One region of the Xylanibacillus composti genome, then DNA from elsewhere that is predicted to be linked to it. Evidence: riboswitches for the same ligand, from Rfam matches in the RefSeq annotation. Region 1 holds a riboswitch; each other region holds the start of a gene.
What was found. A riboswitch is a leader RNA that binds a small molecule or an ion and turns the genes downstream of it on or off. The one in region 1 is predicted to bind cobalamin.
Positions count from the first base shown of each region.

Region 1 (3,276 bases):
AGCCTGCAAAAGTCACACCGCGCTCACGGGCAATGTCCATGCTTTTTTCCAGCGAGTAAAAGTTCATCATCATAAAAAAGGTGCGAGCGAAGTCCTTCGCTTCTTCGCTGTCATAAGCAATCTTGTTCTTCGCCAAATACCCATGCAGATTCATCGCGCCGAGCCCGACAGAGTGCAGCTCCCGATTGGCCTTGACGACGCCCGGCGCGTTGGCGACCTCTGTCATGTCGCTGACCGCTGTCAAGGCGAGCATGCCTTCATGCACCGACTCTCTCACCTTGCGACGCTCCATGACATTGGCAATGTTGAGGGACGCCAGATTGCAGCTGATGTCCCGACGGATTACATCCGCTTGTCCGTAATCGCCGATCTCGGACGTCTCCTGCAGCTGGAAAATTTCCGTGCACAGGTTCGACATCTTGATGGCGCCCAAGCTGCGCAGGGCATGAGCCTTATTCGCATTGCTCTTGTTCATGATGTAGGGGTAACCGGATTCCAGCTGGACGGCGGCGATTTTGGTAAGCATGTCGCGCGCGCTCATGACAGCCTTCTTGCGCACCCGGTCATCCGCCAGCAGCTGATCGTACATCTCGTCCATATCCATATCGTCCATATGTATGCCATAAGCTTTGTAAATGGAATAAGGCGCAAATACATGAAGCGGTTTGTTCTCTTCCGCAAGCTTATAAAATTTGTCCGGCACGATCAGCCCGATCGACAGCGTCTTCAGGCGAATCTTCTCATCCGCATTAATCTTCTTGCTGTCCAGGAATTCCACGACGTCCCAGCCGAAAATGTTATAGTAGGCCGCACCCGAGCCTTTGCGCTGCCCCATCTGATCCGCATAGGAGAAAGCATCCTCCATCAGCTTCAGCACCGGCATGATGCCTTTCGCCGCGCCCTCAACTTCCTTGATCGGCTCGCCGCGCCCGCGCAGCTTCGACAGATTGACGGCTACCCCGCCGCCGATCTTGGAAAGCTGCATGCATGTGCCCAGCACATAGTTGATCGAGTTCAGCGAATCGTCCATCTCCAATAAGAAGCAGGACACCATCTCGCCGCGTCGGCTTTTGCCGGCATTCAGGAAAGTCGGCGTAGCCGGCTGCAGCCGCTGTTCCATCATGGAGGAGACGAGCTCCCGGGCAATGGCTGCATTCCCGCGGGCTAGATGGAGGGCAACGATCGCAACCCTGTCCGGAAAGTGCTCCAGGTAGTAGGCGCGGTCGTTGCTTCTCATCGCGTAATCGTTATAAAACTTGGAGGCCGCCATATAGGAGGCAAACTGGAACGGATAGCTGTGCGCCAAAGCGTAGATGTCCTCGACTTCCTCCGGCGAATAGTATTCATAGACATTTTCATAGTAATTGTTCTCGATCATATATTTCATCTTGGCCGCCGTGTTCGGGAACGAAAGGCTCTTGCTGCGCACCTCTTCCATGTACACTTCTACGGCCTCGCGGTCTTTGTCCAGCTGGAAAAATCCATTTGGATCACGCTGCATGATTCGATTGTTCAGTTCAATATGCCGCAATGCTGCTCACTCCTTGTCTAAACTGATCCACATCCTGGCGGGTTCCGGAAAGCTCGAACTTGCTGACGACAGGAACTCCGTACAGCTCTGCAATGCGATCCGCGCTGGCCGCGAACCGATCACCCCAATTGCGGTTGCCGCTTGCCGACACTCCGCGCATGCGACGATAGTTGCGCTTCAAAAAAGCATCGACCTTGTCCGGAACTTGGCCGAAGCCGGTCGTATAGGTCACCAGCACAAAGGGCTCGTCCAATGACAGTTGATCATCGATCTGAACAGCGGGCATATTCAGCTTTGCAATGAACCGGCGCACGTTGCCAGTCCTCGAATCATAAGCAATCAACATCGCAGTTTGTCCCCTTTCGTTCCTCTCGCATCCTGGTGCTCGTTCTCCCTTGACCCCAACGACTGCTCTTGGCGCGTGCTTCGTCAGCCAAGGAGCTTATGTATGCCGACCCGTCATGTTTCTTTGTGCCGCCAGCACTCGCATGCTGACGGAAGCCATCAAAAAAGGCGCATACGGCCAACAGAAGGGCCGAATGCGCCAATTGCGGGCAAACCATGTCACAAGCCACACAAAAAGGACAAAGCGGACACCTTCCTGTTCACCGCAGGGTCGTGTCTAACATGGACAGGCAGGTCTCCTGGCTTGGGCATCAACATGTCCGTTCCCCTTCCCAGCTTGCTTCGCAGCCAGTGGCATGTTGAACGAACACTCCGCTTATACAGTGGCGGGACCGCGCCGGATTCGCACCGGACTTCCCTATTAAGCTTTTCATTCGATCGAATGAAAAAACACCTGTACATACTATATATAGTTGGTAATTAACAATCTATATCAAGAACTTGTATTTGTCAATGAAAAAACTAGCGGAAGCGAAGGGAACGTCATAGCCAAATCTAGCGGTTAAGACAGGGTAACTTTCTTCTCTATGCTGCGGCCATCTGTCAAATGCACGACCGCCTTCCATTCCTTGTCTTCCTCTGTCATGACCCAGGCGTCCTGAATCCAGGTCGTCTGATTGCGAATCATGAACGGCTCGTTGAAAGCCAGGTCCACCAGCTCGCCATTGCGGAAAAACTCCACATAATCGATCCGTTCCGGGTAGAGACTGGCGAGGCGAATCCAGCGCTTGTTGTCCACGGTCATATGCGGCTCAAAGCCCTGCAGCACAAATTGTTCCTCCTCTTCGAGCGGAGGCAGCTCAATGCCCAGTCCGGCAGCCATCCGCCGGGCGAAGAACGTGTCCTCTCCCTCGGTAATGCCCCAATCGGCAGGCGGCTCCTGCTTGGTCAGATTATTGTAATATCCCCAGGACGTAGCGGTCTTGTAGGCGACTTCCATCATGCCGATGCACGGTGAATCTTCATTGCACACAATGGGCTTGTTCATCTGCCAGCCTCTCACCTTTTGGATCATATTGTAGTATTCCTGACGCGTGCAATTATTGGCGTGAATCAGGATGACATCGCTGGCTCGCGCCACTTCTTCATTCGTCGCGCCGCCCATCAGGCTGGAGCCTGTCGGCATGCCGCCCGAGCTTTCCCTGGCCAGTTCGATTAAATACGCCATCCCCTGATGCGAGCTGATGATCGGATAGGCGAGGAAGCCGGCGATCTCATATTCATTCGCCACCTCAATGATTACGTTCGTATATCCGCCCTTCTTCAGGATGCCGCAGGCGGTCTTGATCGCGTTCCGTACGGCCTCCCCGTCTCGCAGCCGATGAATCTGCGCCTGATAG
Region 1 covers NZ_BOVK01000018.1:53,477-56,752, reverse strand. The annotation lists gene nrdE (class 1b ribonucleoside-diphosphate reductase subunit alpha) at 1-1,531, opposite strand, end outside; gene nrdI (class Ib ribonucleoside-diphosphate reductase assembly flavoprotein NrdI) at 1,518-1,877, opposite strand; cobalamin riboswitch at 2,149-2,349, opposite strand; gene XYCOK13_RS07925 (hypothetical protein) at 2,439-3,276, opposite strand, start outside.

Region 2 (3,276 bases), on a different contig from region 1:
TCGTGCGCAAGCTGCGATCCAGCGCTGGGTAGACAGCTCGATCTCGAAGACGGCGAACTGTCCGGCGGACTTCACGGTCGAGGAGACGAAGAAGCTGTATGAGCTGGCCTTCGATCTTGGCTGCAAGGGCGTAACCATCTACCGTGACGGCAGCCGCGACCAGCAGGTGCTCCATACGGACAAGAAAGAAGAGAAGAAGGAAGAAGCCGCGCAGCCGGCAGCAAAGGCTGAAGCCGATCAGGGAACAGCTGTGAATGCTGATGTCAAGGCGTTCGATCAGATCAGTGAATCGTTGAAGGTGGATATCGACAGCAAGACAGAGCAAATTTTCGACCGCCAGTACAAGCGTCGTCCGCAAGTGCTGTCCGGCTCGACATACAAGTACAACACCCCGCTGGGTGTAGCATATATTACGATCAACGATCTGGACGGCATTCCGTCCGAAATCTTCTTGAACGTGGGCAAGGCCGGCTCCGACGTGTTCGCTATGTCCGAGGCGCTCGGACGGGTGTGCTCCCTGTTCCTGCGCTATGGCGACCATGGCCAGAAGGAACGGTTGCTTATCAAGCACTTGAAGGGTATCGGCGGCTCCGGCGCGATCGGCTTCGGCCCGAACCGCGTGGAATCGATCGCCGACGCGCTTGCCAAGTCGCTGGAAATTCACTTGGAGCGCCTGGAAGCAGGCAGCGCCTCCTCCGGCTATGCGCATTACGAAGGAAATGCGGATCACGGAACGCCCGCCCCGGCGGCAGAAGCGCCGGAGCATACTGGCGATGCGACCATTCGCCAATCGCTGGACCTGTGTCCTTCCTGCGGCGGCGCCTCGCTCATTAACAGCGAAGGCTGCAAAAACTGCACCAACTGCGGATACAGCAAATGTAGTTGAGGAAGGTTTGTTGAGATGCAGGGTTAGACAGATACCATAAACTGAACTTTGGTTAACTGGTCAGGCGACTTTTCTGTTGCTTGACCAGTTTTTTATTAAGGGTGATTTCGCATGACAAGCATGCAGAATCGGTCGAAAAAATCCGGATGAATCAAATAGGAAGATTTCTTAATAAGGGAATTAGAGAAAAGAGAGCCTCGAAAATCTAGGCTATTCAGCGATCTTTCATTACGAATGGCTGGGGAAATGAGCAGGCCTTATATATTCAAGAGTGGTTGCGCGAATGCGTGGATCAATTCCGTCTGCCGCACATCTATTGGTCTGTTGAAGACCCACTGTATACGGATTCCATAGTTATGGCCATCATCGAGACGTCGAAGCCGGACTTTATTTTTACGATCTGCAAGTCGATGGTGGAATATTATCGATCATTCGGTTTCCCATGCGCTCATCTGGATTGGGGAATCAATCTATAGCTCGAATTGAAATGACAGGAACGGGAAAGTAAGCTATAGTAGTTTATAGTTCTAGAATTGAATAGCGTTGGAACAGGTGCCGAGCATGATTCGATCATCGAGTTGTGCTTGGATAATAGGGAAGTGGGTGCAATTCCCACGCGGTCCCGCCACTGTAAAAGAGGAGTTCTTGCCATATGCCACTGGGAAACTGGGAAGGCGGCAAGAATGATGATGCTTGAGCCAGAAGACCTGCCTGTTGCCTACACCAAGTAACTCTACGGACGATGGAGAGGTGAATGAATGGAAAATGCGAGATTTCGGATTTCATATTTTTCTCATGCCTCTTAACTTATGTTAAGAGGTGTTTTTATTTTGCACGTAAGATTTGTGAATTTTCATCATTCAGGAGGACAAAAAAACAATGTCAAACGATTTCAAAGCATTTTATAGAATAGGGTCCATAGTTTTAATTTTAGCGTTAATCATGAATATGTTTTATGGCTTGGCCAGCTATGCGGATGAGGGCGGATACGAGGCTGGCGGAAATCCTGTCCATGCAGCTGAACAGCTCGATTCAGAGTCTTTCAGTCAAGATGAGGCAGCCACTGTAGCTGAACAAGTTTATGGGGAGGACCCCGGACATCTCGATGAATTCGATCTGTTCACGGCAGAGGCTCTGGAGATTGAGCAAGCCGGAACGGTCTATGTGACGATTGAGAATGGCACATATTTGGTCGCAGACGGCGCGCCATGGGAAGGGACCTTGCTGGACCAGTATCCGGTGGACATTCATGCCGGCGCTACTATGATGGATGCTGTGGAAACAGCATTGGCTGAAAACAACATCGCCGCCGAAGGAGTAGCTGCCGGCTATATATCAAACATTCATGGTTTGGCGGCATTCGACGGAGGCCCTATGTCCGGTTGGATGGGCACGCTGAATGACTGGTTTACGAATGCGGGCTTCAGTGCCACGAGCATTGAAGATGGCGATATCATCAGCATCCTATATACAACTAACGGCTATGGGGAGGACCTTGGCGGCTCCTTTTATAACCAGGACACTTCGTTAAAATCGCTGTTCTTTGATTCGGGCGAGCTTTCCCCGCAATTTTCCGGAGAACAATCAACTTATACGCTACATATCCATGAGGGGATCACTGAAATTGTGGTAACCCCAACAGCAGCCAATAAGAACTATCAAGTTAGAGTCTATTTGGATGCCTATGATGCTTCGTCATCCGGCTATAAGCGGACCGAAGCGATTCCTGTTGCAGAAGGCAGCCAAATTATCATTGGTGTGGGCGATCCGCTGTGGCCGAGCATGAACAGTTCTTCGGGGGCAACTCTTTACACGGTTGCGATAAGCTATCCCGAGGAGGAAGGCGACCCGCAAGCGGCTGCACCGAAAGAACAACTGAACAAAAATCTGGCTTACCTTGTCCAAACAGTCCGTAACCCTACCTTTGGCACAGGAGGGGGCGAATGGTCGATTCTCTCATTGGCCAGGGCGAATTATCCCGTGCCGGAAGGATATTATGACCTTTATTATGAGAACGTGGAGAAAGCCGTCAAGCAATTGATGGTCAATCCGAGTCACCCGGGCAAGCTCGACCGCAACAAAGGGTCAGAGCATTCGAGATTAATGCTGGGGCTTGTGGCGATCGGGAAAGATGTCAGCAATGTTGCCGGGTATGATATTAAAGAAGCGCTGGCCGATTACCAATTTGTGATCAGGCAAGGCATCAACGGGCCAATCTTCGCGCTGATCGCCCTGGATTCCCAAAACTTTGACGTGCCTGTGCTGGAAGGCGTAGCCGAGCAAACGACTAGGGAGAAGCTCATTCAATATATTCTGGATCGGGAAGTCAACAAAGGCGGAGCGAATGCCGGCGGATGGGCGCTGTGGGGATCGGTTCCGGACCCGGACAT
Region 2 covers NZ_BOVK01000051.1:75,333-78,608, reverse strand. The annotation lists gene XYCOK13_RS16835 (adenosylcobalamin-dependent ribonucleoside-diphosphate reductase) at 1-886, shown strand, start outside; gene XYCOK13_RS22445 (DUF3880 domain-containing protein) at 1,099-1,362, shown strand; cobalamin riboswitch at 1,421-1,615, shown strand; gene XYCOK13_RS16830 (S-layer homology domain-containing protein) at 1,829-3,276, shown strand, end outside.
Region 2: another riboswitch for cobalamin. It lies ahead of XYCOK13_RS16830 (S-layer homology domain-containing protein); the one in region 1 lies ahead of nrdI (class Ib ribonucleoside-diphosphate reductase assembly flavoprotein NrdI).

Region 3 (3,276 bases), on a different contig from region 1:
AAGCTGGACATTACGGATGTCGGCACAGCGGCGGACCTGTCGGAGGTTGAGGGGGTAAGGCAGCGCAAGGTTCGCGAAGGGACAGGCAATTTCGCGCGTGAGGATGCCATGAGCCGCCAAGAGGCGGTGGAGGCCATTGCGGCAGGAATAGAAAGTGCAGCCCGGCTAATCGAAGAGGGAGCCGAATGCATCATACCCGGGGAGATGGGGATCGGCAATACGACGAGCAGCACTGCCATAGCGGCGGTCATCACTGGTCGTTCGACGGAGGAGCTGACCGGAGCAGGAACGGGGCTAAATCCTGATGCGAGAAAGCGCAAGGCTGCGCTGATCCAGCGAGCGCTCGAGGCCCGAAAACCCGACCCCGCCGATGCGCTTGATATCATCAGCAAGATTGGCGGGCTGGAGATCGCCGCGATGACTGGCGCGATCCTGGCGGCAGCGGCCCGCCGCAAACCTGTTCTGCTGGACGGGTTTATATGCGGGGTTGCTGCGGTACTGGCTGTCAAGCTGGCAAGCGGTGTACGCGGCTATCTCATAGCCGGTCACCGGTCGCAGGAACCAGGGCATGAAGCGGTGCTGGAATGGCTTGGGCTGGAGCCGCTGCTTGATTTGCAGCTAAGGCTGGGAGAAGGAAGCGGCGCGGCGGTTGCTTATCCGCTGTTGGAATCGGCTGTGCGCATGCTGGCGGAGATGGCGACCTTCGAGAGCGCCGGTATTTCCGGTGCGAGTTCTCCCTCCTGATTCTGCTATTTACATCTAGGAAGGGATTGCCTATAATAAGGCATGCACAAAAAACGAATATTTGACAAGCATGGTTCTCTGAATGTAAAGGTTCAGAGTGAAAAGGGAAGCCGGTGCAAATCCGGCACGGTCCCGCCACTGTAAGCGTGGAGCAGCATCCGGCAATCCACTGTACGTATGTATGGGAAGGGAGATGTCCAGCGAAGAAGCGCGAAGTCAGTAGACCTGCCTGCTTGTCTTAGATAAGCGGCCTTCGAGGAGAGGCGCTTCTCAATTTCGAAATGATGTGGACAAGCTTCGAGCCTACAAGGTTCGATCAAACGGATGAAATCGGCCGTTCCTGCTCTGAGCTTGTCTGCAGTTATCGTAATTGTCGAGCGACGCCTTTCCAGCCTGGATAGGCGTTTTTTGTGTGGAAATTTCGGCAAAGGGTGGATGGACATGAAGAGGCATTGGACAAAATGGGGAGTTAGTGTGCTTCTACTCATGCTGGCCGTCGGACTGATGGCTGGCTGCGGCGCAAACGAAAGCAATGAGGGCAATGGTTCGAACGAAGCCACTGTGATTGAACCTCCGGCTGGTATAGAGAGCGCCTCTGGAAGCGAGGAGAACGAAGCCGCGTTTCCTGCGGTGCTTGTAGACGGCAGCGGTGAAGAAATTACGATCGAGGAAGAACCGCAAACGATTGTGTCCCTGCTTTCAAGCAATACCGAGATCGCGTTCGCGCTCGGCCTTGGGGACAAGATTATCGGAGTATCCAATTTCTGTAATTATCCGGCAGCGGCCCAAGAGAAGGAAAAACTAGGCGGCCAGGCCATGAATGTGGAGCGAATCATCGAGCTGCAGCCAGACATGGCGCTGGTATCGCAATATCATTTCAAGACACATGCCGACGTATTGAATACGTTCCGGCAAGCAGGCATTGATGTTGTTGTAGCCGGTGAAGCGAAATCCTTCGAGGATGCCTATGAGACTATGCGCATGTTCGGCAAGGCAACTGGCACGTTGGACAAGGCAGAAGCGATTATCGCGGACATGCAGGAGCGATTGGCAGAGGTCAAGTCGAAGGCGGAAGCCGTGGAAACACCGAAGCGCGTTTGGATTGAGGTATCGCCGGCGCCGGACATTTTTACTACTGGCAAAGAGACGTTTATGCATGAGATGATCGAGGCCATTAATGCGGCGAATGTGGCAGGCGATCAGACTGGCTGGGTGAAAATGACGGAAGAGGAGATCGTCTCCCTCATGCCGGATGTCATCATAACTACGTATGGATACTATGTAGAGAATCCGTCCGAAGGGGTATATGCCAGAGAGGGGTGGGCTGAGGTGCCGGCCGTCGCCAACCAGCAGGTGTACGATGTTGACAGCGATACTGTGACACGACCCGGTCCGCGGCTAATAGACGGTGTTGAAGAGCTGGCGAGATTCGTCTACCCGGACATCTTCATACCGTGAGGAATTCGGCAATGATGAAGAGAAAAGTATGGCTTTGGTATGCATTCGCAGGAGGGACCGCTATTGGCGCGTCCCTTCTTGGTCTGTTGGCAAGCAGCGTGACGGTTCCGGCCGAAACGGTTATGGCCATATTGGCCAAGCATGTGCTTCGCTGGACGTGGATGAGCGAGATCCCGGTTAGCCAAGAATTAATAATCTGGAATATTCGCGCACCGCGCGTTGTGCTAGGTTTGCTGATCGGCGCTTCCTTGTCCCTGGCCGGCGCTGCCTTTCAGGGACTGCTGCGCAACCCATTGGCGGATCCCTATATTATCGGCGTTTCATCGGGCGCTTCATTGGGTGCGGTATTGGTCTTGTTCTTTCAATTTACTTTATGGGGATTGGGCTCGTTCTCACTTCCCGTTATGGCGATCTTGGGCGGTTTCGTTGCCTTGGTGCTTGTTTTCGGCATGACTCATTTGTCCAGTCGCAATTTTGCAGTAGAAACCATAATTTTATCAGGCGTCATCATGACTTCCTTCATGAGTGCGATTGTGTCCTTGATTATCGCGCTGAGCCAGCGTGAGGACATGAGCCAAATTTTATATTGGCTTATGGGCAATGTAGGCATGCGAGGGTGGAGCTATGCGCAACTCCTGCTTCCCTTTTCCATAATCGGTGCGCTCTTGCTGCTTATGCATGTGCGGGAATTAAACGCCCTGGCCCTCGGCGAAGCGTCCGCGGAGCACTTGGGTGTCAGTGTCAGAAGAAAAAAAGTGATGATTCTGTTGGGCGCGTCGTTGCTGACAGGCGCTTCTGTCGCGGTATCCGGGGCAATCGGCTTTGTCGGGCTGGTAATCCCCCACCTTGTACGTCTTGTAACAGGCCCCGATCATCGCCACGTGCTGCCCTTGTCCATGCTCATTGGGGGGGCCTATCTGGTTCTGGCCGACTTGCTGGCACGAACCATAATAGCGCCGAGAGAACTGCCTATCGGCGTAATCACGGCTTTGATTGGCGCTCCGGTCTTTGCATTTTTGTTAATTAGACAGCAGGCAGGAAGGAGGGGGCGAGGATGATTCGGCTTCAGCGTCT
Region 3 covers NZ_BOVK01000006.1:193,831-197,106, forward strand. The annotation lists gene cobT (nicotinate-nucleotide--dimethylbenzimidazole phosphoribosyltransferase) at 1-744, shown strand, start outside; cobalamin riboswitch at 798-991, shown strand; gene XYCOK13_RS02725 (ABC transporter substrate-binding protein) at 1,186-2,202, shown strand; gene XYCOK13_RS02730 (FecCD family ABC transporter permease) at 2,214-3,260, shown strand; gene XYCOK13_RS02735 (adenosylcobinamide amidohydrolase) at 3,257-3,276, shown strand, end outside.
Region 3: another riboswitch for cobalamin. It lies ahead of XYCOK13_RS02725 (ABC transporter substrate-binding protein); the one in region 1 lies ahead of nrdI (class Ib ribonucleoside-diphosphate reductase assembly flavoprotein NrdI).